Regions from separate parts of the Pseudokineococcus sp. 5B2Z-1 genome, predicted to be linked through region 1. Evidence: riboswitches for the same ligand, from Rfam matches in the RefSeq annotation. Region 1 holds a riboswitch; each other region holds the start of a gene.
What was found. Region 1 has a riboswitch for S-adenosylmethionine ahead of metX (homoserine O-acetyltransferase MetX). Riboswitches for the same ligand answer to the same signal wherever they lie in the genome.
Positions count from the first base shown of each region.

Region 2: it holds a riboswitch for S-adenosylmethionine, as region 1 does, so the genes downstream of both, WDV85_RS04990 (bifunctional o-acetylhomoserine/o-acetylserine sulfhydrylase) here and metX (homoserine O-acetyltransferase MetX) in region 1, are expected to answer to the same signal.
Region 3: it holds a riboswitch for S-adenosylmethionine, as region 1 does, so the genes downstream of both, WDV85_RS03910 (aminotransferase class V-fold PLP-dependent enzyme) here and metX (homoserine O-acetyltransferase MetX) in region 1, are expected to answer to the same signal.

Region 1 is NZ_JBBHZG010000011.1:20,641-27,794, reverse strand. Features, by position in the region: gene WDV85_RS16900 (DUF456 domain-containing protein) at 1-221, shown strand, start outside; gene WDV85_RS16895 (hypothetical protein) at 218-616, shown strand; gene WDV85_RS16890 (RNA polymerase sigma factor) at 712-2,307, opposite strand; gene WDV85_RS16885 (universal stress protein) at 2,651-3,064, opposite strand; gene WDV85_RS16880 (NUDIX domain-containing protein) at 3,205-3,702, shown strand; gene metX (homoserine O-acetyltransferase MetX) at 3,699-4,880, opposite strand; SAM riboswitch class IV at 5,155-5,266, opposite strand; gene WDV85_RS16870 (DUF4192 family protein) at 5,364-6,764, opposite strand; gene WDV85_RS16865 (YkvA family protein) at 6,870-7,154, opposite strand, start outside.
Region 2 is NZ_JBBHZG010000002.1:169,434-176,587, forward strand. Features, by position in the region: gene WDV85_RS04985 (SdrD B-like domain-containing protein) at 1-4,019, opposite strand, end outside; SAM riboswitch class IV at 4,265-4,380, shown strand; gene WDV85_RS04990 (bifunctional o-acetylhomoserine/o-acetylserine sulfhydrylase) at 4,409-5,827, shown strand; gene rsgA (ribosome small subunit-dependent GTPase A) at 6,136-7,154, shown strand, end outside.
Region 3 is NZ_JBBHZG010000001.1:933,404-940,557, reverse strand. Features, by position in the region: gene WDV85_RS03935 (LysR family transcriptional regulator) at 1-650, shown strand, start outside; gene WDV85_RS03930 (ATP-binding protein) at 800-1,768, shown strand; gene WDV85_RS03925 (cupredoxin domain-containing protein) at 1,900-2,367, shown strand; gene WDV85_RS03920 (FluC/FEX family fluoride channel) at 2,406-2,840, shown strand; gene WDV85_RS03915 (fluoride efflux transporter FluC) at 2,837-3,223, shown strand; SAM riboswitch class IV at 3,550-3,662, shown strand; gene WDV85_RS03910 (aminotransferase class V-fold PLP-dependent enzyme) at 3,695-5,227, shown strand; gene WDV85_RS03905 (MFS transporter) at 5,352-6,650, shown strand; gene WDV85_RS03900 (bifunctional FO biosynthesis protein CofGH) at 6,769-7,154, shown strand, end outside.

The DNA of each region.
Region 1 (7,154 bases):
GCGTCGTCGGCTTCTTCGTCGTCCCCGTGCTGGGGCTGGTCCTCGGCTTCCTCGGCGGCCTCTACCTCGCCGAGCGGCACCGCCAGCCCGACGCCGCGACGGCGTGGCGCAGCACGAGGACGGGGCTGCGGGCCGCCGGCGTCGCGCTGCTCATCGAGCTGGCGGCTGTCCTCGTGTCGGCCGTCCTGTGGTTCACGGCCGTGCTGTGGTGGCTCCCGTGAGCGACGACGACGCCCCCTCCCCCGGCACCCCGACGCACCCGGCCCTCCTCGAGGCGCGCGCCCGCGTCGTCCACGACCTGTCCGCCGCCGGCCTCGGCTCGGCCGCGCACGTCGACGTCGTCGACGCCTGCGTCCGCGAGCGCCGCTGGTGGCTCGACGCGTGGCCGGGCGGCGCCGAGCACGTCGCCGGCCAGGTGGCCCAGGACGTGCAGGAGGCGCTCCGCGACGGCTCGGGCCTGGCGTGGCCGCCGTGCCCCCTGCCCCACGCGCGCGACGACGTGCAGCCGCACGTCCTCCACGTGCTGCCCGACCTCGGACCCGACCCGCACTGGGTCTGCGAGGAGAGCGGCACCGCCACCGCGCCGCTGGGCGCGCTCCCGGCGGCCGGGCCCTAGCGGAGCGGCCCCTCGCCGCCCCGGGGCCCCGGACGACGACGGCCCCGCCGCTCCTCGCGGAGCGGCGGGGCCGTCGTGGTGCTGCCGGCGGGCGGTCAGTCCAGGTAGTCGCGCAGGACCTGGCTGCGCGAGGGGTGGCGCAGCTTGGACATCGTCTTGGACTCGATCTGGCGGATGCGCTCGCGCGTGACGCCGTACACCTTGCCGATCTCGTCCAGCGTCTTCGGCTGGCCGTCGGTCAGGCCGAAGCGCATGGAGACGACGCCGGCCTCGCGCTCGGACAGCGTGTCGAGGACCGAGTGCAGCTGCTCCTGCAGCAGCGTGAAGGACACGGCGTCCGCCGGGACGACGGCCTCGGAGTCCTCGATGAGGTCGCCGAACTCGCTGTCGCCGTCCTCACCCAGGGGGGTCGACAGCGAGATGGGCTCGCGGCCGTACTTCTGGACCTCGACGACCTTCTCGGGCGTCATGTCCAGCTCCTTGGCGAGCTCCTCGGGCGTGGGCTCGCGGCCCAGGTCCTGGAGCATCTGCCGCTGGACGCGGGCCAGCTTGTTGATGACCTCGACCATGTGGACCGGGATGCGGATGGTCCGCGCCTGGTCGGCCATGGCGCGGGTGATGGCCTGGCGGATCCACCACGTCGCGTAGGTCGAGAACTTGTAGCCCTTGGTGTAGTCGAACTTCTCGACCGCGCGGATGAGGCCGAGGTTGCCCTCCTGGATGAGGTCCAGGAAGAGCATGCCGCGGCCCGTGTAGCGCTTGGCGAGGGAGACGACGAGGCGCAGGTTCGCCTCGAGCAGGTGGTTCTTCGCGCGGCGGCCGTCGTGGGCGATCCACTGCAGCTCGCGGTGGTAGCGCGCGTCGGTGACCTCGCCCGAGGTCATGCGCTCCTCGGCGAAGAGGCCGGCCTCGATGCGCTTGGCCAGCTCGACCTCCTGCTCGGCGTTGAGGAGGGCGACCTTGCCGATCTGCTTGAGGTAGTCCTTGACCGGGTCGGCCGTGGCGCCCGCGGTGACGACCTGGACCGCGGGGGCGTCCTCGTCGTCGTCGTCGCGCAGGACGAAGGAGTCGCCCTTGCCCTCGGTGGCGGGGGCGTCCGCCGCGTCGGTCTCGGCGACCGTCGGGCGCGCCTGCGCGTCCTCGTCGGCGAGGGTGTCGGCGACGTCCGGCGTCGCGACGTCGGTCGGGCCCTCGTCCGCGCTCCCGCCGCGCGAGCCCTTCGCCGCGGTCTTCGACCCGCTCGCGGCCGTCTTCGCGCCGGCGCTCTTCGTCGTGGCGCTCTTCGACGTCGTGGTCTTCGCGCCCGCCGCCCCGCCGGCCGGCGCGGCCTTCTTGCGCGCAGGGGCCTTGCGCGCCGGGGCCGCGGGCTCCCCGTCCGCCTCGGGCGCCTCGGCCGGCTGCGCCGCCACGGTCGTCGCCGCCCGGGTCCTCGTCGCCGCGGCGGTGCGCTTGGCGCGCTTCGCGACGGGCTGGGGGTCGTCCACGACGACGGACACGGACGCCTCGTCCAGGGCGCGCAGCACCGACTTCATGCGGGACATGGGCACCTCGGCGCTCTCGCAGGCGGAGCGGAGGCTGCTGGCCGTCACGCTGCCGGAGGCGCGCCCGGAGCTGAGGAGCTCCTGGAGCTGCGGGTGGGAGAACTCGGCGGGGAGCTGCTGGGCGGTGCTGGGGCTGGGGACCGACGACACGGACTGCCTTTCGTCGAGGTGGACGAGCGGGGCGGCGGGACCGCCGGCGGGTGGGACGGCGGCGACGCCCGGGAGAAGGCGGGGACGGGATGACGAGGTGGTCAACGAGCACCCGCCCCGATCCATGCCCCGGCGGGCGCGTCGTTTTCGGGCATGGCGAGACAGGTCGTTCGCAAGTCCCCATCGTCGCACAGCGCGCGCGGTGCTCGGGGCCGGCCGGGGGGCGCCGGGACCCGCGGTCACGGGCGGTGGCCCGGGAGGGCGCCCGGGGGCGGGACGACGGAGCCGCCCGGGCGCGCGCGTCGCGGAGGGTGGTCGCCGTCCGCCCGGGCGCGAGGCGCCCTCAGGAGGGCTTGACCGCCAGGACGGGGCAGGGGGCGTCGAAGAGGATGCGCTGGGCGCCCGAGCCGAGGATGAGCTTGCCCACCGGGGTCCGCCGGCGCAGGCCGATGACGACGACGTCGGCGCCCGCGTCGGTCGCGACGGCCAGCAGGTCGGCGGACGGCTCGGCGCCGGGCGTCAGGGGGCGCAGCTCGTACGCGGGCGCGCCGGCGTCCGCGCCGAGCGCCTCCTCCACCTCGGGGCGCAGCGCCTCGAGGGCCGCCGTGCTCGTCGCGCGCGGGTCCGGGTCGTCGGGGTCGGCGCGCCGGTTGTCGACGACGACGACGCGCGACCCGCGGCGGACCGCCTCGGCCAGGCCCGCGGCGAGGGCGGCGCGGCCCTCCCGGGTCGGCGCGAAACCCACGACGACGCTCATGCGGCCTCCCTCGGGCTCCTCCGGGCACCGCCCCCGCGGGCGCGGTGCCCGCCGGTCCGGGCCCGCGCGAGGGCGCCCGGAGGACGCTACCGGACGCGACCCGGCCCGCCGCCCGGTCGGCGGCGCCGTAGCGTGGCCGCGTGGGCGACGGGGACGGGTGGGTGCGGACGGCCTCGGGCGCCCGCCGCTGGGGCCTCCACGGCGCCGCGGGCCTGCTGCTGCTGGCCGACGGCGCCGGCGGCGCCCCGGCGGGGCGCACCCACGCCCTGCTGCAGCTGCGGGCCGGGTGGACGCACCTGGGGGGCACGTGGGGGCTGCCCGGCGGGGCCGTCGACAGCCACGAGGACGCCGTCGCCGGCGCCCTGCGCGAGGCCTGGGAGGAGACCGGCGTCCCGGCGGGCGCCGTCGACGTCCTCGACCGCCGCGTCACCGCCGACCTCGGGGGGTGGACCTACACCGTCGTGCTCGGGCGCCTGCGCGGCGCCGAGGACGTGCGCCCGCACGCGGCGACGGCCGAGTCCGACGAGGTGCGCTGGGTCGCCCTCGCGGACGTGGGCGCGCTGCCGCTGCACCCGGGACTCGCCACGACGTGGGACGGCCTGCGGTCCTGGGCCGCCGACGGGCGCCCGGGCGCCTAGCCCGCCGGCCGGGGCGCCAGGCCCGTCGGCCCTCCCGGGGCGGCCAGCAGCTCGCGCACGAGCGCGCCCACGGCCTCGACCTCGACGAGGAAGCCGTCGTGGCCGGCCGGGGACTCCAGGACGCGGACCGGTGGTGACCCGGGCAGCGCGGCGGCGAGGACCTCGCTGTCGCGCACCGGGTACAGGCGGTCGCTGCTCACCGCGGCGACCGTGGCCGTCGCCGTCACGCGCCCCAGGGCCGCGGCGACGCCGCCGCGGCCGCGCCCGACGTCGTGGCCGTTCATCGCCCGCACGAGGACGACGTAGGAGCCCGCGTCGAAGCGCCGGACCAGCTTGTCGGCGTGGTGGTCGAGGTAGGACTCGACGGCGTAGCGCCCGCCGCGGGACGGGTCCTCCCCCGGCTGCCCCGCCCGCCCGAACCTCTCGCCGAGCTCCTCCGCGCTGCGGTAGGTCGTGTGGGCGATGCGCCGCGCGACCCCGAGGCCGCGGTGCGGGCCCTCGCCGTCCGCGGCGCCGTGGTAGTCGCCGCCCGCCCAGCCGGCATCGCCCTCGACCGCGGCCAGCTGGGCCGCCGACCAGGCGATCTGGTCGGCGCTCGACGCGGCGCAGGAGGCGAGCACGAGGAGGCGACGGACCCGCTCGGGGCGGTCGACGGCCCACTCGAGCGCCCGCATGCCGCCCATCGAGCCGCCCAGGACGAGCGCCCAGGCGCTGACGCCCAGGGCGTCGGCCAGCGCCGCCTCGGCGGCCACCTGGTCGCGCACGGTCGTGGCCGGGAAGCGGCTGCCCCAGGGCCGGCCGTCGGGCGCGGTCGACGACGGCCCGGTGCTGCCCTGGCAGCCGCCCAGCACGTTGACGGCGACGACGCACCAGCGCCTCGTGTCCAGGGCCCGGCCCGGGCCGACCAGCGCGTCCCACCAGCCCGGGGAGGGGTGCCCCTCCCCCGCCGGGCCGCTGACGTGGCTGTCCCCCGTGAGGGCGTGGCAGACGAGGACGACGTTGCCGCGGTCGGCGTCGGGCTCGCCCCACGTCTCGTAGGCCAGGACGACGTCGGGCAGGACCTCGCCGGACTCCAGGCGCAGGTCGCCGACGGCGCAGAACCGGCGCCCGCCGACGGGGTCGCCCGGGCGCCAGGCCCCCGAGGCCGGCGGCGGCCCCACCTCTCCCGGAGCGGGCACCGCGGGCTCCCCCTCCGGCCCGCCCGTCGCCCGGGACAGGTCGGCGGGGGCCCGATCGCCCCGGACCAGGTCGGTGGGGACCAGCTCGGCGCGGGAGCCCGGGTCCGCGGTGGCGCCGGGGGCCGCGGGGCGGGACGAGCGGGCCGCCGGCACGGGCCGGGACGCCGCCCGGACCGGGGCGGGCTCGGTGCCGGCGTCCGCCGTCGTGCCGCTGCGGGTGGTGGTCGACGTGCTGCCCACGGTCGTCTCCTCGGGACCCGGGGCCGTGCTCGCCGGCCCGCGCTTGCCCGCCGGGCTCCGACGGGCCAGGTCATCACCCGGGGCACCCCACCGCGGAGGAGGGTTGCCGCCCAGCGAGCCGGGGCTTGGCGCTGGGACTCATGACCTGGCTCGACGGTACCCGCGGCGCGTCAGGCCGCTCAACCGTCCGCCGCGGCGTCCCACCGTGCGGACCGCCGGCGGCGCGGGCGGTCGGGCCGCAGCTCACCCGTCCGCCCCGCCGGCCACCTCCGCGTCGCGTCGCGCCCGCACCCAGGCGGGCGCCGCCCCGGCGTCCACGAGGTCGAGGACGAGCTCGGCCATCGGCGTCCCCGCCCTCGCCTCCAGCGCGCGCTCGGCGCACGAGACGGCGCGGGCGCCGTCACCGCTCCACCAGGCGGCCCACGCCAGGGCCGCCAGCGCGTCGGCACCCGCCGCGCCCGGCAGGTGGCGCACCACGGCCGCCAGGACGGCGCAGGTGGGCTCGAGCAGCGCCGGGTCCGGCTCGCGGGCGCCCCCCGGGTCGCCGACGACGGTCTCCAGCAGCGCCTCGGCGCGCTCGTCCGGGCCGGTGAGCACGAGCTGCTCGGGCAGGTCGCCCGCGCCGGGGACGAGGCTCACCAGGAGGGCGTCCCGCAGCCAGGGGTCGCGCAGGGCGGCGGCCAGGCGCCCGAGCAGCGCGGGGTCGTGGAGCTCGTCGGCGCCCCCGCCGCGGCCGCCCTCCTCGCGGGCGAGGTGGGCCAGCCGCTCGACCTCGGCGGCGGCGCGCAGGCCGGCGAGGGCCTCGGCGCGCACGCGGGCGGCGCGGGAGGGCTCCCCCGCGGCCCGTCGCGCCCGGCGCCGGGCCGAGGCCGCGCTGCGGGCGGCGTCGCGCCGCGCCTCGGCCCCCGCGGGCCGCAGGTCGTCGAGCAGGCGCTCGCGCGCGCCGGCGGGCGAGGAGCCGCGGGAGACCATCTCCGCGGCGACGAGCGTGCCGTCCAGCGCCTCCAGCGGCTCGCCGGCCGCCGGGCAGCAGCGCTCCTCGCGGCAGCCGAGGGAGCGGAAGCGGTGCCCGTCGACCCACCAGACGTCGGCGAGCGCGACGCCCGCGGTGGCGCAGGCGCCGCCGAGCAGGACCTCGACGAGCCCGGCCACCGACGTGTCGCGCGGGTCCTCCCCGGACGCCGCCGCCCCGGGCAGGAGCCAGTCGGTCGCACCCGGGTCCGTCGCCCCCGGGTCCGTCGCCCCCGGGGCCGTCGCCCCCGGGTCGGGGGCGGCCGGGTCGTCGTAGACGACGGCCACCACGGCCGCGGCGCCGTCGCGGACCGCGAGCGCCACGAGCCGGTCGACCACGGCGCCCAGGCGGTCCACGACGTCGGCCTCGACGCGGCGCGCGGCGAGCAGGCGCCGCTCGCGATCGTCGACCACCGGCAGGTCCGCCCGGACGACGAGGCCGACGCGCCGGCGCTCGCCGCGCAGGCAGACGAGCACGACGCTGCGCCGCGGGGTGAAGCCGAGCTGGTGCGGCACCAGGGCGAGCAGCTCGCGCGGGTCGGACACCCGCAGGACGGCCGGCGGCCCACCGCCGGCGGAGCGGCCGTGCGGCGACGACGGGGAGGGGGCGGGGGGCTGCGAGGGGTTCGGCATGCGGGCGAGCGTGGCGGCGGGCGGGGACCGCCCGCAGCGCTCGTCCACAGGCCGCGGGCGGCGGCCGGAGGTCTCCGAGGACCGGTCGGCGCGAGCCGCGGGGGCTCAGACGACGACGTGCCCCTCGACCGTCTCTCCGCGCGAGGAGCCGCGGCTGTCGCGGCTGCCCCGGGCGGCGCCGTCGGTGCGCTCCCAGCGCAGGAACGCGCTCGTCTCGTCCAGGACGGCGCCCGCGAGCCAGGCGAGGACGAGGGCGTCGTCGGCGAGGCCGGCGAGCAGGAAGACGGCCTCGGGCACGAGGTCCACGGGCGAGACGACGTACGCCGCGGCCAGCGCCATGAGGGCCAGCCGCTGCGTCGAGGTGCCGGTGTAGCGGCCGCGCGCCGTCGC
Region 2 (7,154 bases), on a different contig from region 1:
TCGGCGTACCACTCGTAGGAGGCGGTCTGGCCGATGCCGGCCGTGGAGTCGGCGTTGAACCCGACGGCGGCGCCGTCCGACAGGCGCACGTCGGCGCGCACCAGCTGGGGGTGCAGGGACACGCGGGTGCCCATGGGCGTGCCGGTGCGGGGCTCGAGCGGCATGCCCGGGTCGCCGTCGACGCCGTTGCGCAGCTGCGCGTAGGAGGCGGGCAGCGCGTTCGTCAGGCGCACGCGCACGCAGTCACCGGCGTTCGCGCGCAGCACGAGGGGCTCGGCGGCCTTCCGGCCGGCCTCGACGTCGGCCCGGTCCTCGTCGAGGACGTACATCAGGCCCTCGGGGTCGTGGTCGCCCCACCGGTCGTAGACGAGGTCGCGGGCGATGGCCGTGACGGCGTAGCTGCGCACGGGCGCGCCCTTCGGGCAGGCCGTGCCGGTGCGCTTCGCGAGCGGGGGCGCCTGGCGGGAGGCGGGCACCGGCGCCGTCGTGCCGTTCGCCGCGGCGGGCCGGTTGTCGGGCAGGGGGAGGAGCCCGGCGGTCTGGCGGCCGTGGACGCGGAGGATCCCCCACATGCCGTTCCACAGGTCGTCGATCGAGGAGCCGCCGTAGAGGTAGTCGCCCCGACAGGGCACGTCCGTGCCGGCGCAGTCCAGGCCCGGCATCTCGGCGGTGAAGGCCTCGGAGATGCCGATCGTCTGCGAGGCCACGAGCGGCGACCCCGGGTCGTCGGGCTCCTCGCGCCAGCGCAGGCCGTGCACGGAGAAGACGTGCTGCTCCTCCTGCGACCCCTGCACCAGGCGCATCCGGACGGCGTCCTTCGCGTAGCCCTCGAGCAGCGGCGTGCTGGGGTCGCCGTAGACCCAGGAGCTGAAGCGGTGGGCGGGGTCGACCCGCTTCCCGCTCCTCGTCGTGCGCCGGGCCAGCGGCTCGTTGCGGTAGTTGACGCCGACGGTGCCCGGGTCGTGCTGCGGGAAGTGCTCCGGCGCGGGCGGCGGGTTGACGACGTCGCGCGGGTCCCTCGGGTCACCACCCTTCTTCACGAGCGGCACGAAGTCCTGCACGGCGAGGGCGTGCTCGCGGAAGTCGTCGGCCGAGCCCGCGCCGACGACGTCGACGGACGCCCCGACCGCGCCGCCGCGGCACCGGTCGCCGCACACCGGGCCGTGCGCCGGGTCGTCGACCGGCTGCAGCCACCGGCCGCTGCGGTCGCGCACGTCGGCGCCCGGCGGCTCGACGACGAGGGCGCCGAAGTGCCCGTGCTGCTGGACGATCGCCGGGAAGTGGTGGTCGTGCGTGAAGACGGTGCGCAGCTCGTAGTCGGCGTACCAGCGCTCGTGGATGGTCTGCCCCCACATCCCCGCCGAGTCCGCGGGCGGCGACCACGTCGCCGGGTCGGGGTCCTCCAGGCGGCAGCCGGTGCTCTCCCCGCCGTAGAAGTCGGCCGACGGCCGGCACGTGACGTCGCCGGCGGCCTGGCGCCGCACGAGCTCGGCCTGGTCGGCGCTGAAGGCGGCCTGCTGGTAGTTCCAGCCGTTCGAGCCGCCGTCGGAGGCGGTGACGTCGAACTTCACGAGGTGGATGTGCGCGCCCGCCATGTTGGTCTGGGCGAGCTCGGTGAAGGCGTCGCCGCCCGTCCAGCTCGGCACCATCATCGTCAGCGAGACGTCGATGCAGTCGCCCGCGTTGACGCGCAGGAAGAGCGGCTCGGGCTTGCGGCGTCCGGCGAGGACGTCGGCCACCTGGTCGGTGAGGACCATGAGGCGGCCCTGCGGGTCGTGGTCGCCGGCGCTGTTGTAGACGAGGTCGCGCTGCAGGACCGTGACGTCGTACTCGACGACGCGGGCGCCGTCGGGGCAGGGGTCGGCGTAGGGCGCGCCGCGCTCGGCGGGGGCGCCGCCGTTGGCCCGCCGCGAGACGGCCTGCTCGAGCGCGGTCTTCGCCGGGTCGATGGGCGCGCCGGCCACCAGCCGGGGCGCCGGGCGCTCGGGGGTGCCGTCGGCGCCGCCCTCGGTCACCGAGCCGGGCGGCTGCGGGGCCCGCCAGCCGTAGGTGCCCGGGACCATGCCCGGGTAGCCGGGGTTCTCCGCCGTCGGCGCCGGCAGCGCCGCGCGGTCGGGCAGGGGCACGAGGGGCCGGACGCCGACGCCGTCGGGCGTGCGCGTGGCGCCGTCGAGGAGCACGTCGTGCACCCGCAGCAGCGCCCAGAAGCCCTCGGCGAAGTGGGGGTAGAGGTGGCAGTGGAAGATCGAGTCGCCGAACGTGCCGTTGACGGATCCGGCGCCGCCCAGCAGGTCGGCGGTGTAGGCCTCGCCGGGCCCGAAGCTCTGCGAGTCGATGGTCGCCGACTCCGGGCGCTCGCCCGCGACGTCGCCCGTCCGCGCGTCGCTGCGCGGGTCGGCCAGCCACTGGTGGGCGTGCAGGTGGAAGACGTGCGTCTCCTTGACGCCCGCCAGCCCGAAGCGCAGCTTCGTCGGGTCGCCGGTGTAGGCGTGCGTGACGTTGGAGGTGTAGCAGGAGACGGGCAGGCCGCAGTCCTCGCGCTCCTGGCGCGCCGCGCCCGCGCCCCCCTCCGGCAGCCAGGGGCCGGGCCCGCTGGCGAGCTTGACGAGCGCCGGGTCGCCGTAGGGCCACGACGACAGCCACGTCTCCTCCCCCACGCAGTCGGGGCAGCGGTTGACCTCCCGGTCGTGCAGCGCCTCCACCCCGTAGTTGAAGCCCATGCCGATGCCGCCGATCTCGTCCTGGGCGATCTGGACGCTCTCGCGGAAGGACGGGCCGTTCGGCGGGTGGATGTCGGCGTCGACGTAGAGCTCGCCGCTCTGCTGCCGGACGGCGGCGTACGTGGACCGGGGGTCGCCGGGGGTGCCCGACAGCAGCGCGCCCGAGACGGGGTCGGTCCACGTCGAGCCGGCGGGCTCGACGGCGAGCGCGCCGTAGAGGCCGACGGACGCCGACCCGCCGTCGGCCTCCCCGCCCGCGGGGAGGGCCAGGTCGGAGAAGAGGTAGAGGCCCTCCTGCGCCGGCACGCGCCAGTAGGAGGTGCTCGTCTCGCCGACGCCGACGGTCGGGTCCTCGCCCCAGCCCACGCGGGCGCCGCCGTCGCGGCGGGCGTCCACGACGACGCCCGTCGCCGAGATGCCGACGCGCGGGTCCGCGGGCAGCCCGTGGGAGGCCTCGCGCTGCATCCGGTTGGTGAGGACGACCTCGACGCACTCGCCCTCGTTGGCGCGCAGGACGAGGGGCCGCGGGCGCAGGCGCCGGTTGGCGGCCGGGTCGTCGGCCGGGTCGTCCGCGAGCGGGCGCCACCAGTTCTCCACGGCGGCCCGGTCCTGCTCGAGGACGAAGACGCGGCCGCTGCGCAGCGTGGTGCCCCAGCGGTTGAAGGGGATGTCGACGGTCGCCGCGGCGACCTCGTACGTGCGCTGCTGCTCGCCCGGGCCGCAGGTGGCGACGTCGGGCGCCGTCCGCGCGGCCGACCACGCCGGGGCGACGAGCAGGCCGCTCGCGGCGACGACGGCGGCGGTGACGGCGACCGCCCGGCGGGCCGCGCGACGTCGAGGGCCGGCGAGGGGGGTGCCGGCGGGGTCTGCGGCTGCCGGGCGGCCGCCCCGCTGCCGGCCAGAGCGCGGGGAGGGGCCGGCGGCCAGGACGAGCGGGGTGAGCAGCAGGAGGAGGGCGGCCTGCACCGGCAGCCCGGCGAGGCCGGGGGTGACCTCCGCCGCGGAGGCGGCGGTCGCGAGCCGGAGGGCGACGGCGACGGCCGAGGAGCCGGCTGCGGCGGCGAGGCCGCGCGCGGTCGCGTCGAGGACGCGGGCGCCGGTGGGGCGCACGAGCGCCGCCGCGGCGAGCGCGGCGGCGACGACGAGCGGCACCGCGGGGGCGGCCGTGGCCGTGCCCTCGCCGAGCATGCGCGGCAGCGCCGCGCACGCCAGCGCGAGCACCACCAGGCGCCCCGCCCAGAGCAGCGCGTCGCGTCCGACCGGCGTCTCCCGCCGGACCAGCGTCTCCTGCCGAGCCACGTGCACCCCCTGCGTCGCGGGCGGCCGTCGTCGGCGGGTGGCCGGCGGCGGGCGCGGGCGCACCTGCGGCGCCGGGCGCAGCGTCGCGGGGGGCCGTCAAGGCGGCGTCAAAGCGCACGCCCAGGCGCACGCAGATGTCGGGCTCCGCGCACGGGCGGGGTGCCGCCACCCGATCGGCACGGGGGTCGTCCGAGGAGCGAGACGCACGTCCCGCGGCGCGGCGGGCGCGTCCTACCCTCGTCGCAGGTCATGAGCGCCAGCGCGAAGCCCCGGCTCGCTGGCCGGCAACCCTCCTCCTGCGGCGGGGTGCCCCGGGTGATGACCGGGCCGCCGCCCGTCCGGGCGCCGGCAAGCGCGGGCTCGAGCGAGCCCCCGGCCCTGGGAGCAGCATGTCCTCCTCGCAGACCCCTCCTGCCGACCGCCCCACGCCGTCGACGCCCGTCGACGGCGCCGACGCGGCGGAGCCGGTGACGCACGGCGTCGCCGAGCCCGCCCCGGGCGGCTGGTCCTTCGAGACCCGCCAGATTCACGCGGGCTCGGCGCCCGACCCGAGCACCGGTTCACGGGCGCTGCCGATCCACCAGACGACGTCGTTCGCCTTCCGCGACACCGAGCAGGCGGCGAACCTCTTCGCGCTGTCCGAGCTCGGCAACATCTACACGCGCATCACCAACCCGACGACGGACGCCGTCGAGCGCCGCATCGCCGACCTCGAGGGCGGCGTCGGCGCGCTGCTCGTGGCGTCGGGCCAGTCGGCGGAGACCCTCGCGATCCTCAACGTCGCGGAGGCGGGCGACCACGTCGTCGCGAGCCCCAGCCTCTACGGCGGCACGGTGAACCTCCTCAGGTACACGCTGCCCAAGCTCGGCGTGACGACGACCTTCGTCGAGGACCCCGACGACCTCGACTCCTGGCGCGCCGCGGTGCGGCCGAACACCAAGGTCTTCTACGGCGAGGCCATCCCCAACCCGCGCGGCGACGTCCTCGACGTCGAGGGCGTGGCCGGCGTCGCGCACGAGGTGGGCGTGCCGCTCGTCGTCGACGCGACGGTGGCGACGCCGTACCTGCTGCGGCCGCTGGAGTGGGGCGCGGACGTCGTCGTGCACTCGGCGACGAAGTACCTCGGCGGGCACGGGACGGCCATCGGCGGCGTGGTCGTCGACGGCGGCACCTTCGACTACGCCCAGCACCCCGACCGGTTCCCGGGCTTCAACTCACCCGACGAGAGCTACCACGGGCTCGTCTACGCGCGGGACCTCGGCGTCGGCGGCGCGCTCGGCGCCAACCTCGCCTACGTCCTCAAGGCGCGCGTGCAGCTGCTCCGCGACCTCGGCCCGGCCATCTCGCCGTTCAACGCCTTCCTCCTCGGGCAGGGCATCGAGACGCTCAGCCTGCGGGTGGAGCGCCACGTCGCCAACGCCCAGGCGGTCGCCGAGTGGCTCGAGGCGCGCGACGAGGTCGAGCGCGTCCAGTACGCGGGCCTGCCGTCCAGCCCGTGGCACGCACGGCAGCAGAAGTACGCGCCGCGCGGAGCCGGCGGCGTGCTGTCCTTCGAGATCGCCGGTGGGATCGAGGCGGGCAAGCGGTTCGTCGAGGGGCTCGTGCTGCACAGCCACGTGGCGAACATCGGCGACGTGCGCAGCCTCGTCATCCACCCGGCGTCGACGACGCACAGCCAGCTGTCCCCGGCCGACCAGGAGAGGGCGGGCGTGACGCCGGGCCTCGTGCGGCTGTCGGTGGGACTCGAGCACCTCGACGACATCCTCGCCGACCTCGACCAGGGCTTCACCGCGGCCAAGGGCGCCTGAGCCCCGCGCCTCGCCCCTCCAGGGGAGGGGCGACGTGTGGCCATGTCGTCCCTGGCGACCGCGCCGGTGGGGCGATGTGTGGCCATGTCGCCCTCCAGACCGCGCGGGTGGGGCGATGTGTGGCCATGTCGCCCTGCGGGCGTGGAGGTCGGGCGATGTGTGGCCATGTCGCCCCTGGTGGGGCGTCGCCAACGGCGACATGGCCACACATCGCCCACAGGGGGCAGGCCCGTCGTGGGAAGGCCGCAGCGACGTGCGGTGGAAATGCGGGTGACGGCGAGCGCGGGCGCCGCGCACCATCGCCCGCCATGAGCACCTCGCCCGAGCAGCCCGCCGCCCTGCGCGACGGTGACCTCACCGCCCCCGCGCTCGCCGCCCTCGGCCTGGGCCCGCAGGTGGCGGCGCTGCTGCGGGCGGCGGCGGACGGCGTCCCCGCACGAGCCGCGGGCGGCGCCGACCGGAGGGCCGCCCGCGTCGTCCGGGTCGACCGGGGCCGTGCGCACCTCGCGACGGCGGACGGGGCCGTCGCCGCCGCGACGCGGACCCTCGCGGGGCGCCGGGCCGGGGTCGAGGGCGCGCTCGTCACCGGCGACTGGGTGGTGTGGGCGCGCGACGCCGACGAGGGGCCCGCCGTCGTCGCGCGGCTCGCGCCGGCGACGGCGCTCGTACGGCGCGTGGCCCAGGACGACCTGTCGCAGCAGCAGGAGCTGGCGACGTGGGTGGACGTCGTCGCCGTCGTCGTGCCCCTCGACGTCCCCGTCTCGGCCGGCCGGCTCGAGCGGACGCTGGCCGTGGCGTGGGAGTCGGGCGCGCGGCCGCTCGTCGTCGCGACGAAGGCGGACGTCGTCGCCGACACCGGCGCCGAGCGCGAGCTGCTCGAGCGGTCCGCGGCGGGGGCCGAGGTGCTGCTGACGTCGACGGCGACGGGTGCGGGTCTGGAGAAGCTGCGCGCCGCCGTCGGCGCGGGGACGCTGGCGCTGCTCGGGCCGTCCGGCGCGGGGAAGTCCTCGCTCGTCAACGCGCTCGTGGGCGAGGAGGTGCAGGCGGTCGGCGCCGTCCGCGGCGGGGACGGCCGCGGGCGCCACACGACGACGGCGCGCGAGCTCGTGCCGCTGCCCGGCGGCGGCGTCCTGCTCGACACCCCGGGCGTCCGGGGCCTCGGCCTGTGGGAGACGGCGGACGGCGTCGACCGCGCCTTCGAGGACGTCGCGGCGCTCGCGGCCCGGTGCCGCTTCGCCGACTGCTCGCACTCGGTGGAGCCGGGCTGTGCCGTCACCGCGGCGCTCGAGAGCGGCGAGCTGCCCGAGCGGCGCTGGCGCAGCCACCA
Region 3 (7,154 bases), on a different contig from region 1:
ACCTGCGCCTGGCCGCCTCGCTCACGGCCGCCGAGCACCTCGTGCCGCGCTGGCTCGCCGAGGCGGCCCGGCGCGAGCGGGACGCCGGCCGCGCCCCGGCGCAGGTGGCGCTGCGGACGACGAACAGCGAGGAGGTGGCCGCGCTCGTGCGGGCCGGCGAGGTCGACCTCGGCTTCGTGGAGGGCCCGGAGGCCCCCGAGGGGCTCGCCGCCCGCGACGTCGCGGCCGACCGGCTCGTCGTCGTCGTCGCGCCGGGGCACCCGTGGGCGCGCCGCCGCAGCGGCATCGCGGCGGCCGAGCTGGCCGCGACGCCGCTCGTGAGCCGGGAGAGCGGCTCGGGCACCCGGTCGGCGCTGCGCCGGGCCCTGGCCGAGGCCCTCCCCCCGGGGCACGACGTCGCCGAGCCCGCGCTCGTCGTCGCCAGCGCGGCCGCGGTGCGGGCCTCCGTCGTGGCGGGCGTGGCCCCCGGGGCGCTGAGCAGCCTCGACGTCGCCGACGAGCTGGCCCTCGGCCGCCTCGTCGCCGTCCCCGTGCGCGGCGTCGACCTGCGGCGAACGCTGCGCGCGGTCTGGCGCGGCGGCGCGACGCCCCCGGCGGGCGCCGCCCGCGACCTGCTGGCGCTCGCCTCGGCGGACGGTCCCGCCGCCTGAGCGCCGCCGTCCCCGCTCGCGGCGCCGCCGGTGGGCGCGGGCCGCGGCCGGTCGCTCCTCGTCGACCGGTGGACGTCGTCGCCGGAGGCCCGGCGCCGCGGCGCCGCGGGTACCGTCGGTCGCACGGGGCTCGGGGGGGTGGGTCAGGCATGGGCGGACGCCGTGAGGACGCGGCGCGCGCGTCGACGTCGTCGACCAGGCGCACCTTCCCCCCTCGGATCGAGGCGGTGCGCTGGGCCCGCGGCCTCGTCGAGGACGCGCTGGTGGCCGTCGGCCTGGGGCACCTGGCCGACGACGCGGGGCTCCTGGTCTCCGAGCTGGCGGGCAACGCCGTCCTGCACGCCCGGACGAGCTTCGAGGTCGCCGTGCTCCCGGTCGAGGCCGGGGCGCGGGTCGAGGTGTCCGACGGGTCCGCCGTCCTGCCGGTCTCCACCGCCCCCAGCGCGACCGCGACGATGGGGCGGGGCCTGCTCCTGGTGCGCAGGCTGTCCTCCGGCTGGGGGGCTCGGGAGACGGGCGACGGCGAGGTCGTGTGGTTCGAGGTGGACGGGCGGGCCGTCGACGACGCCGACCTCAGCGTGGAGGACCTCCTGGCGGCGTGGGACGACGAGGGCCCGGCGGCCGGGGCGCCGGGCGGTGGGGCCGTCGCCGGCCGGGGCGCCGTGGACGAGGAGCACGTCGTCGTGGTGCCCGACGTGCCGGCCCGGGAGCTGCTGGCGGCCAAGGAGCACATGGACGACCTCCTGCGCGAGCTCCAGCTCGTGCTGCTGGACGTGGGGGGCCGGGACGGGACGCGGGCGCCCTCGGCGCAGCGGACGGGCGACGTCGTCAGGGTCGCCGCCGGCCTCGACGCGGCCGCCAGGGCCTTCGACGGCGTCAGGCGCCAGGTCCGCGAGCAGGTCAGCCGCTCGGTCGTCGCCGGCGAGGAGCGCGTCTCCCTGCACCTGCGGGTCGCGCCCGGCGTCGTCGCCGACGCGGTCGCCTACCGAGCCGCGGTGGAGGCCGCCGAGGTTCTGGCGGCGGCCGGGGGGCTGCTGACGACCGGCGGTCTCGAGCGCCACGCCGTCGTCCGTCGCCGGTACCTCGACGAGGTCGTCCGCCGGGCCGGCGCGCGCTGAAGGGGTCCTGGTCCCGGTCCCGGTCCCGGGCCCCGGCGGGACGGCGCGGCGGGGGGTGGGGGATGCTCGTCGCGCCGGGCGGGCGCCCGGCGCCGCGCTCCCGCGCGGCCCCGACCGACACGGAGGTCGCCGTGCGCGCACCCGCCCTGGCCCTCGCCGCGCTGCTGGTCCTCGCGACCGCCGGCTGCGGCGACGACGCGTCGGAGCCGTCGGGTGCGCCCGCCGCCGAGCCGTCGTCCGCCGCGACCTCGTCCGCGGGAGGGGCGACGACCGAGGGCGGGGCGGCGGCGGACGCGTCCGTCCCCGTCCTCACCGCCTCCGTGGGCACCCCCGACGACCCGGAGGCGTACGTCATCTCCCTCGTCGACGCGAGCGGCCAGGAGGTCACCGAGCTGGCGGCGGGCGACTACGTCGTCGAGGTGGACGACCCGGCCACCTCGCACAACGTCCACCTCGAGGGTCCCGGTGTCGACGAGTCGACGACGGTCCCGGAGACCACGACGACGCAGTGGCGGGTCTCTCTCCAGCCCGGCGACTACGTCTACCGCTGCGACCCCCACCCGAGCATGGTCGGGGAGTTCACCGTCACCGACGTCTGAGCCGACGTGCCCCGCCCCCGCCCGGCGCCCGGTGCCGCGTGAGCGAGCCCGACGCGCGCCCGGCGCACCGGTCCCCGTCCCTGCTCCTGGGGGTCCTGCTCGGCGGGTCCGCCGGCACGGCGCTGCGCTGGGCCGCGGGGCGGGCGCTCCCGCACGAGGCCAGCGGCTGGCCGTGGGGGACGCTGCTCGTCAACGCCGTCGGCGCCCTCCTGCTGGGAGCCCTGCTCGAGGCGCTGGTGCGCGCCGGGCCCGACGTCGGGCGCCGGCGCGCCCTGCGCGTCGTCCTGGGCTCGGGCCTGCTCGGCGGGCTCACGACGACGAGCGCGCTCGCGCTCGAGACGGTGCGGCTGGGCGAGGCGGGCGCCCCCGCGCTCGCCGTCGCCTACGCGGCGACGACGCTCGTCGTGGGCGTCGCGGCCGCCGCCGCGGGCGTCGCGCTGGCCGCCCGCTGGCCCCGGGGGCGGCGCTCGTGAGCGGGTCGGTCGTCGTGCTCGTCGCCCTCGCCGGCGGGGTGGGCGCCGTCGCGCGCGTCGTCGTCGACGGGGAGGTGCGCACCCGGCTCGGCGGCCGGCTGCCGTGGGGCACCGCGGTCGTCAACGTGCTCGGCTCGCTGCTCATCGGCCTCGTCACCGGGCTGCTGGGCGGACCCGCCGCGCCGGCGTCCGACGCCGCCGCGGCGGCTGTGCTCGCCACCGGCTTCTGCGGCGGCTTCACCACCTTCGGCACCGCCGTCGTCGAGGTGCTGCGACTGCTCGAGCAGCGCCGCGTCGGTGCCGCCGCCGCGGCGGCCGCCGCCACCGTCGTCGTCAGCGCCCTCGCGGCCGCGCTCGGCCTGGCCCTCGGCCGCGCCCTCTGAGGGTGGGCCCCGAGGTGCTCAGAGGGCGGACGGGCGACGACTCGCTCCCGACGGGCCGGGGGTGAAGGAGGCGTCACCTTCGCGTGGGGAGGAGCCCCAGGGGTGAAGGGGGCGTCACCTTCGCGTCGTGGGGGGGGGGGCAGGGGTGAAGGGGGCGTCACCTTCGCAGGGGGCCCGGGGGGAGGTGGGGCTCACCCCGCGCAGCGCATAGGAGGCCGCCTCCGACGGGGCCGACCGGGTGACGGCGCGGTGCGGCGTCCCGGATGGCGGGACGCCCGTCCCGAGGGGTGGTGCGGCCAGCGGTGGGTGCCCTAGCGTCCTCGGCAGGTCAAGAGCGCCAGCGACAAGCCCCGGCTCGCTGGCCGGCAACCCTCCTCCGCGGTGGGGTGCCCCGGGTGAGGACCTGGCCGCACCGGTCCTGGTGCGGCAAGCGCGGACCTCCGGGTCCGGTGGACGCCGCAGGAGACCCCTATGAGCACGCACCCCGTCCTCGCTGACCGCGCCCTCGACCGGGCCCTCGACCGGGCCGTCGACCGAGCTGCGGCAGCGGCCCCGCCCGCCCGGCGCCTCGCCGTCGTGCCGCCCCCCGCCTCGACTCGCGAGGAGGCGGGCGCCCCGTCGGGGTCGTCAGGGCCGGCGGTGCCCCGCGCCCGCACCGCGCCCGCGCCGGGCGACGAGCCGCTGCTGCCCGTCGTCGGCGGCGAGGAGCAGGTGCCCCTCGTGACCGGTGGCACCGCGCGCTACGCCAACCTCGACGTCGCGGCCAGCGCGCCCGCGCTGTGCTGGGTCGCCGACCACGTCGAGCGCGTCCTGCCGCTGTACGCCAGCGTCCACCGCGGCGCCGGGTACGCCTCGCAGGTGAGCACGGCCGTCCTCGAGGGGGCGCGCGACGTCGTCGGCGGCTTCGTCGGGGCCCGCGCGGACGACGTCGTCGTCTGGACCCGGAGCACGACCGACGCCCTCGCCGTCCTCGCCGGCTGCGTGCCCGACGGCGGCTCGGTGCTCGTCCTCGACCTCGAGCACCACGCCAATCTCCTGCCGTGGCGCACGCAGGGCCACCGGGGCGTGACCTCGCGCGTCGTCGAGGCCGCCCCGACCCTCGAAGGGACGCTGGCCGTCCTCGCAGACGCCCTGGCCGCCGAGCCGACGTCGCTCGTCGCCGTCACGGGCGCGAGCAACGTCACGGGGGAGGAGCTGCCGCTGCGCCGGATCGCCGACCTCGCGCACGCCGCCGGGGCCCGCCTCGCCGTCGACGCCGCCCAGCTCGCCCCGCACCGGGCGGTCGACGTGGCCCGCGACGGCGTCGACTGGGTGGCCCTCTCCGGCCACAAGCTCTACGCGCCCTTCGGCGCGGGCGCGCTCGTCGGGCGCCGCGACTGGCTCGACGACGGCACGCCCTACCTGGCCGGCGGCGGCGCGGTCGCCGAGGTCGGCGTCGACGACGTCCGCTGGGCCGCCGCGCCCGCCCGGCACGAGGGCGGCACGCCCAACGTCCTCGGCGTCGCCGCGCTCGCCGCGGCCTGCGACGCGCTGCAGGCGCTCGCCGGCGGCGCGCTCGAGGCGCACGAGCGGGCCCTGCGGGAGCGCCTCGTGGACGGCCTGGCGGGCGTGCCGGGCGTGCGGGTGCACCGCGCGCTCGAGGGGGCGCCGTCGGCCATCGGCGTCGTCACCTTCACCGTCGACGGCGTCGCCCCCGGCCTCGTGGCGGCCGTCCTGTCCGCCGAGCACGGGATCGGCGTGCGGGACGGGCGCTTCTGCGCGCACCCGCTCCTCGAGCGCCTCGGCCTGCGCGAGGGCGCCGTGCGGGCGAGCGTCGGCGTCGGGTCGCGGGCCGAGGACGTCGACCGGCTCGTCGCCGCGCTCCGCGCGCTCGTCTCGGGCGGCCCCGAGTGGCAGTACGCGCTCGTCGAGGGCCGCTGGGCGCCCGTCGACGACCCGCGGCCGTGGCCCGAGTGGGGCGACCCGACGGCGCGCGCGGCCGCCGCCCGCCCCTGCGGCGGCTGACGGCGACGCCCCCGGCGACCGGCGGCACCTCCACCTGCTCCACCGCGACCTCGTGCCGCCGGTCCCCGGCCGGCGGGTCGCCGCCGGCGTCCTGGCTCCGCGTCGGGACCTACCCTCACTCCCCGTGAGCGACCCCGTCAGCCCGTCGACCCCCGCGGGACCCTCCCCGCAGCAGGCCCGCTCGGTGCTCGCCGGCGTGCTCGTCGCGACGCTGCTCGCGGCGCTCGACCTCCTCGCGGTCGCCGTCGCGCTGCCCGAGCTGGCCCTCGACCTCGAGCTGGAGCGCGCGCTCGCGCTGCCCGTCGGTGCGGGGGTGGTCGGCCTCGTCCTCGCCGTCCCGCTGGCGGCGCGGCTGTCGCGCCACGGCCCGCGGCCGGTGCTGCTCGGGGCGGCGGCGGCGCTCGTCGTCGCCGGCGGCGTCGCGACGGCGCTCGCGCCGCTGCCGACCGGGGCGGCGGGGGACGCCCCCGGCTCCCTGCTCGCCGTCGGCCTCGGCCGCCTGGCCCAGGGCGCCGGCGTCGGCGCGCTCGTCGTCGGCGCCGGGGCCGCCCTCGTGCGCGGCGTGCCCGCCGCCCTGCAGGTGCGGGTCCAGGCCGCGCTCGTGCTCGTCACCGGGGTGGGCGCGCTGCTCGGCGCGCTCGTCGGGGGGCTGCTCGCCGACGTGCCCGGCGGCTGGCGCGCGGTGCCGCTGCTCGCGCCCGTCCTCGCCGTCGTCGCGCTCGTGCTGCTGCGCTCGGTGCGGGCGCTGCCCCGCGGGGAGGCGCCGCCCCCGGCCGCCGCGGGCCCGTCGTCGTGGGCCGTCCTGCGCCACCGCGTCGTCCTCCTCGGCGCGGTGGTGGGCGTCGTCGTCGGCGCCGTCACCGTCCTCGTGCTCGTCGACGCCGTCCTCTTCCTCGACCTCGAGCGGCCGCTCCTGCGCGGGCTGCTCGTCGCCGCCGGGGTCGTCGCGGGGGTGGTCGGCGTGGTCGGCGCCACGACGGCGATCGCCCGGGTGGGCCGGCAGCCGCACCTCGCCCAGGTCGGGACGGCGGGCGCCGTCGTCGCGGCCGTGGGCACCTGGCTCGTCGCGTGGCTCGTGGGGGCGGGGCAGCCGGCGGCCGTGCTGCCGCTCGTGCTCGTCGGCGCCGGGCTCGGCGCGGCCGTCCAGGGCACCGGGCTCGTCGTCTCCGTGCTCAGCCCGGAGGGCTCCGAGCGGGAGGCCGCCGCCGCCCTCGGCGCCGGGCGGCGGGCCGGGGCCCTCGTCGGCGCCCTGGTCGTCCTGCTCGCGCCGCTGGCGGGCGACCTCGACGGCACGGGCGCGGCCCCGGCCGGGGTCCTCAGCGGGGTCGTGGCGGTCGTCGGCGTCCTCGCGCTGCTCGCCGTGGTGCCCGTCCTCGCCGTCCTCCCGCGCCGCGGACCCGTCCGGCACCTGCCGGGCGCCTGACGGGCGCGGCCCCGCACATCGGGCACGGCACATCGGGCACGGCACATCCGCCCCGGCCCTCGGGCCCGCCCTCCGGCGGCGGGGACGCGCGGGCGCCGGCCCGTGCGAGAGTGCTGCGGTGACGCTGCTGCCCCCGCCGTCCGCTCGTCCCGCCGCCGCACCGGCCGGCCCCCAGCCCGAGGTCGTCCCGCCCACCGCCGCGCAGCTGCGGCGCTCGCTGGCCCGCGCCCGCGACGGCAAGGCGCTCGACGCCGCCGAGGCCGAGGTGCTGCTGCACGCCCGGGGCGAGGACCTCGCCGCGCTGCAAGAGGTCGCGGTGCGCGTCCGCGACGCCGCGATGGCCCGGGAGGGGCGGCCCGGCGTCGTCACGTACTCGCGCAAGGTCTTCATCCCCCTGACGCGGCTGTGCCGCGACCGGTGCCACTACTGCACCTTCGTCACCGTGCCGCACCGGCTGCCCGCGGCGTACCTCAGCCCCGACGAGGTGCTCGACATCGCCCGTGA